Regions from separate parts of the Streptomyces sp. 8N114 genome, predicted to be linked through region 1. Evidence: predicted binding sites of a transcription regulator. Region 1 holds the regulator's gene; the other holds the start of a gene.
The links. Region 1 encodes HrcA, which represses chaperone genes, less so after heat shock. Its sites were predicted from a motif close to TTNGCACTCNGNNNNNCNGAGTGCNAA; they were not measured.

Region 1 (3,409 bases):
AAGCCCGAACGGCCCCGCCTTCAGCGCGATCTGACAGCCTCGCCTCAGCGCGGTCGAACAGCCCCGCCTCAGCGGCCGTTACTGCATCCACCGGGGGACAACCCCCAGACCCCCGGCCGATCCCGAATGGCGGCCCGCCTCAGCGGCCGTTGAAGGCGTCCTTCAGCCGGGAGAACAACCCCTGCTGGCCCGGCTGGAACTGACCCGTGGGCCGCTCCTCGCCGCGGAGTTTGGCCAGGCGGCGCAGGAGCTCCTCCTGGTCCGGCTCCAGCTTGGTCGGCGTCGTCACCTCGACGTGCACGATGAGCTGGCCACGGCCACCACCGCGCAGGTGGGTGATGCCACGCTCGTGGAGCGGGATCGACTGACCGGACTGGGTGCCGGGGCGGATGTCGACCTCCTCCATGCCGTCCAGCGTCTCCAGCGGCACCTTGGTGCCGAGGGCCGCGGCCGTCATGGGGATGGTGACAGTGCAGTGCAGGTCGTCACCACGGCGCTGGAAGACCGGGTGGGCGTTCTCGTGGATCTCCACGTACAGATCACCGGCCGGGCCGCCGCCCGGGCCGACCTCGCCCTCGCCCGCGAGCTGGATGCGGGTGCCGTTGTCGACACCGGCGGGGATCTTCACGGTGAGGCTGCGCCGCGAGCGCACCCGCCCGTCGCCCGCGCACTCCGGGCAGGGGGTGGGCACGACGGTGCCGAAGCCCTGGCACTGGGGGCACGGCCGGGAGGTCATGACCTGGCCCAGGAAGGACCGGGTGACCTGGGAGACCTCACCACGGCCGCGGCACATGTCGCAGGTCTGCGCCGAGGTGCCCGGCGCGGCACCGTCGCCGCTGCAGGTGCCGCAGACGATGGCGGTGTCGACCTGGATGTCCTTGGTGGTGCCGAACGCGGCCTCTTCCAGGTCGATGTCCAGCCGGATCATGGCGTCCTGGCCCCGACGGGTACGCGAGCGCGGCCCGCGCTGCGCCGCCGTGCCGAAGAAGGCGTCCATGATGTCGCTGAAGTTGCCGAAGCCCCCGCCGAAGCCGCCGGCACCGGCGCCCGCGGCGCCCGCGGCCGGGTCCCCGCCGAGGTCGTAGACCTGCTTCTTCTGCGGGTCCGAGAGCACCTCGTAAGCGGTGTTGATCTCCTTGAACCGCTCCTGGGTCTTCGGATCCGGGTTGACGTCCGGGTGCAGCTCGCGCGCGAGTCTGCGGAACGCCTTCTTGATCTCGTCCTGCGAGGCGTCACGCTGCACGCCGAGGACCGCGTAGTAGTCCGTCGCCACTTATGACTCCGCCAGGATCTGTCCGACGTACCGTGCCACTGCGCGTACAGCTCCCATCGTTCCGGGGTAGTCCATGCGGGTCGGTCCGACCACACCGAGCTTGGCGACCGCTTCGTCGCCCGAACCGTAGCCGACCGAGACGACCGATGTGGAACTCAGTCCCTCATGCTGGTTCTCATGCCCGATTCGTACGGTCATGCCGGGGTCCTTGGCCTCTCCGAGCAGCTTCAGCAGAACGACCTGCTCCTCCAGCGCCTCCAGTACGGGCCGGATGGTGAGCGGGAAGTCGTGCCCGAAGCGGGTCAGATTGGCGGTGCCGCCGATCATCAGCCGCTCCTCGGTCTCCTCGACCAGGGTCTCCAGCAGGGTGGCCAGCACCGTCTGGATCGTGCCTCTGTCGTCGGCGTCGAACGCCTCGGGCAGGTCCTGCACCAAGGACGGGACCTCGGTGAAGCGCTCGCCGACCACCCGGCTGTTGAGCCGGGCACGCAGGTCGGCCAGTACCGTCTCGCCGATCGGCGCCGGGCAGTCGATCATCCGCTGCTCGACCCGGCCGGTGTCGGTGATCAGCACCAGCATCAGCCGCGCGGGCGCCAGCGCCAGCAGCTCCACGTGCCGCACCGTCGAGCGGGTCAGCGACGGATACTGCACCACCGCGACCTGCCGGGTGAGCTGGGCGAGCAGCCGGACCGTACGGCCGACGACGTCGTCGAGGTCGACGGCGCCCTCCAGGAAGTTCTGGATGGCGCGCCGCTCGGGGGGCGACAGCGGCTTGACCCCGGCGAGCTTGTCGACGAAGAGGCGGTAACCCTTGTCGGTGGGGATCCGGCCCGCGCTGGTGTGGGGCTGGGCGATGTACCCATCCTCCTCCAGCGCCGCCATGTCGTTGCGGACGGTGGCCGGGGACACCTTCAGGTTGTGGCGCTCCGTGAGGGCCTTGGAGCCCACCGGCTCCTCCGTGCCCACGTAGTCCTGGACGATGGCGCGGAGGACTTCAAGTCGACGCTCGCTGAGCAAGGCGCACACCTCCCGTCCGGCCGCTGGTCTGGAGTCCGATCCCCTGGCGGTCTCTGGCACTCTTCATGCCGGAGTGCCAAGTCCCTGAGCCAGTGTACGGCCGGTCACCACGGCCAGGGCAAGGGCCGCCTGATCGCAGGCCCGACCGTACCGCGCCGCTGCGGCGGCGGCGCTGCTTCCGCGCGGCCGAGGGCGCGGTGGTCGGGCTGCCGCTAGCGTCGTCGTATGCAGCCGTTCGGTAAAGACGCGAAGCAGGATTCGCCGGCCGACGACCGGCGCTGGGAGCGGATCGCGCCCGGGGTGCTGCGGCGCAGACTGCCGCAGTGGGACGCGACGGTCGGCGCCGTCGGGGGCGACAACGAGGCGCTGGTGGTCGACACCGGGTCCTCGCTGCTGGAAGGCTCGGAGATCCGTGCCGAGGTGACCGCACTGCTGGGGCGCCGGGTGACGCGGGTGGTCCTCACCCATCCGCACTTCGACCACATCTTCGGCGCGGCCGTCTTCTCCGGCGCCGAGGTGTACGCGGCGGTCGGCGTCAGCGAGCTGCTGGCCCGCAACACCGACCTGCTGCGGGACGACGCCGTGGCACACGGCCTGCTGGAGGACGAGGCCGGGGAGGCGGCGGACGTGCTGGTGCGCCCGCACCATCCGGTCAGCGGGCAGCTGACCCTCGACCTGGGCGGGCGGGAGGTCGTGCTGGTCAACGTCGGCCCCGCGCACACCGAGCACGACCTGGCCGTGCTGGTGCCCGGCACCCCCGATGTCGTCTTCTGCGGGGACCTCGTGGAGGAGTCCGGCGCCCCCCAGGCCGGCGCCGACGCCCACCCCTCCCGCTGGCCGGCCGCGCTGGACCGGCTGCTGGCGCTGGGCGGCGAGGACGCGGTGTACGTACCGGGGCACGGGGCACTGGTGGACGCGGCGTTCGTACGGGCACAACGGGAGGAGCTGGCACGCCGGTTCGCGTCGTACGGCGCGTAGCAGAATGTGCGCATGCGCAGCCGTTACGACAATCCCGATCTGACCCCTCCCTGGAAGCGGGCTCGGAGCGTGCCCGAAGTGGCCGCCGAGCCGGATCTGGTGGTGGAGGAGGTCACCACCGGGTTCTGCGGAGCGGTCGTG
Region 2 (3,409 bases), on a different contig from region 1:
GGCAAAGGCGGGCACCCCCTCGGGGGTACCCGCCTTCGTACTGCCTCAGCAGGCGGCGGAGCCGTGCGAACGGCTCGGACTCATCAGAAGTCCATGCCGCCCATGCCACCGCCGGCAGCCGCGTCGGCGCCCGCGGCGGCCTTCTCCGGCTTGTCGGCGATGACGGCCTCGGTGGTGAGGAAGAGCGCCGCGATGGAGGCGGCGTTCTGCAGCGCGGAGCGCGTCACCTTGGCCGGGTCGAGGATGCCCTCGGCGATCATGTCGACGTACTCGCCGGTGGCCGCGTTCAGACCGTGGCCCGGGGTCAGGTTGCGCACCTTCTCCACGATGACGCCGCCCTCGAGGCCGGCGTTGACCGCGATCTGCTTGAGCGGGGCCTCGAGAGCCAGCTTGACGGCGGCGGCACCGGTGGCCTCGTCGCCCTCCAGCTCCAGCTTCTCGAAGACCGAGGAAGCCTGCAGCAGGGCCACGCCACCGCCGGCGACGATGCCCTCCTCGACGGCCGCCTTCGCGTTGCGGACGGCGTCCTCGATGCGGTGCTTCCGCTCCTTGAGCTCAACCTCGGTGGCGGCACCGGCCTTGATGACGGCCACGCCGCCGGCCAGCTTCGCCAGGCGCTCCTGGAGCTTCTCGCGGTCGTAGTCCGAGTCGCTGTTCTCGATCTCGGCGCGGATCTGGTTGACCCGGCCCGCGACCTGCTCGCTGTCGCCCGCACCGTCGACGATGGTGGTCTCGTCCTTGGTGATCTGGACCTTGCGCGCCCGGCCCAGCAGGTCGAGGGTGGCGTTCTCCAGCTTGAGACCGACCTCCTCGGAGATGACCTGGCCGCCGGTGAGGATGGCGATGTCGCCGAGCATGGCCTTGCGGCGGTCACCGAAGCCCGGGGCCTTGACGGCGACGGACTTGAAGGTGCCACGGATCTTGTTGACGACCAGCGTGGACAGCGCCTCGCCCTCGACGTCCTCCGCGATGATCAGCAGCGGCTTGCCCGACTGCATGACCTTCTCCAGCAGCGGAAGGAGGTCCTTCACGTTGCTGATCTTGGAGTTGACGATGAGGATGTACGGGTCCTCGAGCTCCGCCTCCATGCGCTCCATGTCGGTGGCGAAGTAGGCGGAGATGTAGCCCTTGTCGAAGCGCATGCCCTCGGTGAGCTCGAGCTCGAGCCCGAAGGTCTGCGACTCCTCGACGGTGATGACGCCTTCCTTGCCGACCTTGTCCATGGCCTCGGCGATCAGCTCACCGATCTGGGTGTCGGCAGCGGAGATGGAGGCGGTCGAAGCGATCTGCTCCTTGGTCTCCACGTCCTTCGCCTGCTCCAGAAGAGCGGCGGAGACGGCCTCGGTGGCCTGCTCGATACCGCGCTTGAGGGCCATCGGGTTGGCGCCCGCGGCAACGTTGCGCAGACCCTCCCGCACGAGCGCCTGAGCCAGCACGGTGGCGGTCGTCGTGCCGTCACCGGCGACGTCGTCCGTCTTCTTGGCGACCTCCTTGACCAGCTCGGCGCCGATCTTCTCGTAGGAGTCCTCGAGCTCGATCTCCTTGGCGATGGAGACACCGTCGTTCGTGATCGTGGGGGCGCCCCACTTCTTCTCCAGAACGACGTTGCGGCCCTTCGGGCCGAGCGTGACCTTGACGGCGTCGGCAAGCTGGTTCATGCCACGCTCAAGACCGCGCCGCGCCTCCTCGTCAAAGGCGATGATCTTGGCCATGTGGGTTGGTCCTCCCTGGATTCCCCCATGCGCCGAGCGCAAGGGGAGGGTTGGATTTCTCCGGACCGCGTGGCGCCCGCGACGGACGGCCTGCGACCCGGCGGTTCCTTCCCCACCGGCCTGCGGCCTCACCGACCCGGTCCTTCTTTGTCACTCTCACTCGCAGAGTGCTAACCCAATGATTAGCACTCGGGCATGGAGAGTGCAAGCGACGTTGGCGGGGCTCGCCATGCCGATGAGGGGGTGCCCCTGTCCGTCGGGCTGCGGGTGCTCCCTGGCTGGGCGCGCCCACGCGGCGGAGCCGCATGTAAGCACAGCCCCGGGCCCCCTCCGGGGGGAAACTCCTCCCTCGCAGCTTGGGCACGAAGAAGGGGCCGCACCGTGGGTGCGGCCCCTTCTCTTCTCTGCTGTGTCTACAAGCTCTGCGCAGTCCGGCGACACTCAGCCGGTCACGCGGACCATGTCCGCCTGCGGCCCCTTCTGACCCTGCGAGATCTCGAACTCGACCCGCTGCCCTTCGTCCAGGGTGCGGTAACCGTCCATCTGGATCGCGCTGTAGTGGACGAACACGTCCGCACCACCGTCGACCGCGATGAAGCCGTACCCCTTCTCCGCGTTGAACCACTTGACGGTGCCCTGAGCCATTCCTAACTCCCCTATTACTGGCCCTTGCACGAGCCCGCACTTCGCGAACCCGGGTCAGACCTCACCCCCACAAGCAAGCGGGGGCGTGCGCCGGAACGCGTCGACCGCCGCTGAATGTATCTGCACGGACGCCCTGTGCAACAGGTCAATCGGACGAGAATTCTGGGCACGACTGATCGGAAATAAGCCTCAACTGCCGTCGGAGCAGGGCAAGTCGGGCCAGACATTCGGGGCCTTCACGACAATTGCCGTCCGGTTTTCGACAGCAACTTGTCCCGTTGTTGTCGCGGTGTTGATCCGCCCCTGGCGCGTTCTCATACGCGTCCGGCAACCGCCGGGAGGGGGAACTGCCGTAACTCTACCGTCTCCCGAACCGCCTCTCGTCACATGGAATCGCCCCTTCCGTTTTTCCTCGGAAGGGGCGATCACAGAGCCCGAGCGCTGGTCGGCGGGGCAGCGGCGGGCGGCTGCGGGGCCGCAGCCCCGACCGCGCGGCCGGACGGGTCAGCCGCCGGCCACCGCCGGGATGATGGAGATGCCCGCACCGTCCGGGGTGGGGGTCTCCAGGCCCTGCTCGAAGCGGACGTCGTCGTCGTTGACGTAGACGTTGACGAAGCGGCGGAGCTTGCCCGCGTCGTCCAGGACACGGGCGCTGATGCCCGCGTGGTTCTTCTCCAGGTCCGCCAGGACCTCGGCGAGGGTGCCGCCCTCGGCGGTGACCTCGGCCTGACCGCCCGTGTAGGTACGGAGGATGGTCGGGATCCGGACGTTGACGCTCATGTCGATCTTCCTAACGTAAGAGGGAAAGCACCCCAGGGGGCCCCGCTCCGGCATTCCCACCCGCTAAACACCGGGGGGCCGATTTCAGCCGTCTGAGGCGCCTCCGGCAACCTGGGCGCCCAGGGCACCCGGGGCACCTCGGTCAGGCCAGGCCGGACTCGCGGAAGGCGGCCAGGTTGGGGCGGATCACGGCGGTGGGCCGCGCCGTGGGGGCCACGGCGTCGAGGGTCTTGAGGCCGTCACCCGTGTTCAGCACGACGGTCGTGAGGCTC

Region 2: a site for HrcA is predicted at 1,895-1,921, ahead of groL (chaperonin GroEL). Genes of this name have one in related genera too.

Annotation. Positions count from the first base shown of each region.
Region 1 covers NZ_JBQQBT010000012.1:18,505-21,913, reverse strand. Annotated here, with positions in the region: gene dnaJ (molecular chaperone DnaJ) at 140-1,273, opposite strand; gene hrcA (heat-inducible transcriptional repressor HrcA) at 1,274-2,290, opposite strand; gene ACTWQF_RS23195 (MBL fold metallo-hydrolase) at 2,516-3,268, shown strand; gene ACTWQF_RS23190 (DUF3097 domain-containing protein) at 3,281-3,409, shown strand, end outside.
Region 2 covers NZ_JBQQBT010000016.1:79,519-82,927, reverse strand. Annotated here, with positions in the region: gene groL (chaperonin GroEL) at 84-1,712, opposite strand; gene ACTWQF_RS26745 (cold-shock protein) at 2,154-2,357, opposite strand; gene ACTWQF_RS26740 (MoaD/ThiS family protein) at 2,862-3,137, opposite strand; gene thrC (threonine synthase) at 3,280-3,409, opposite strand, start outside.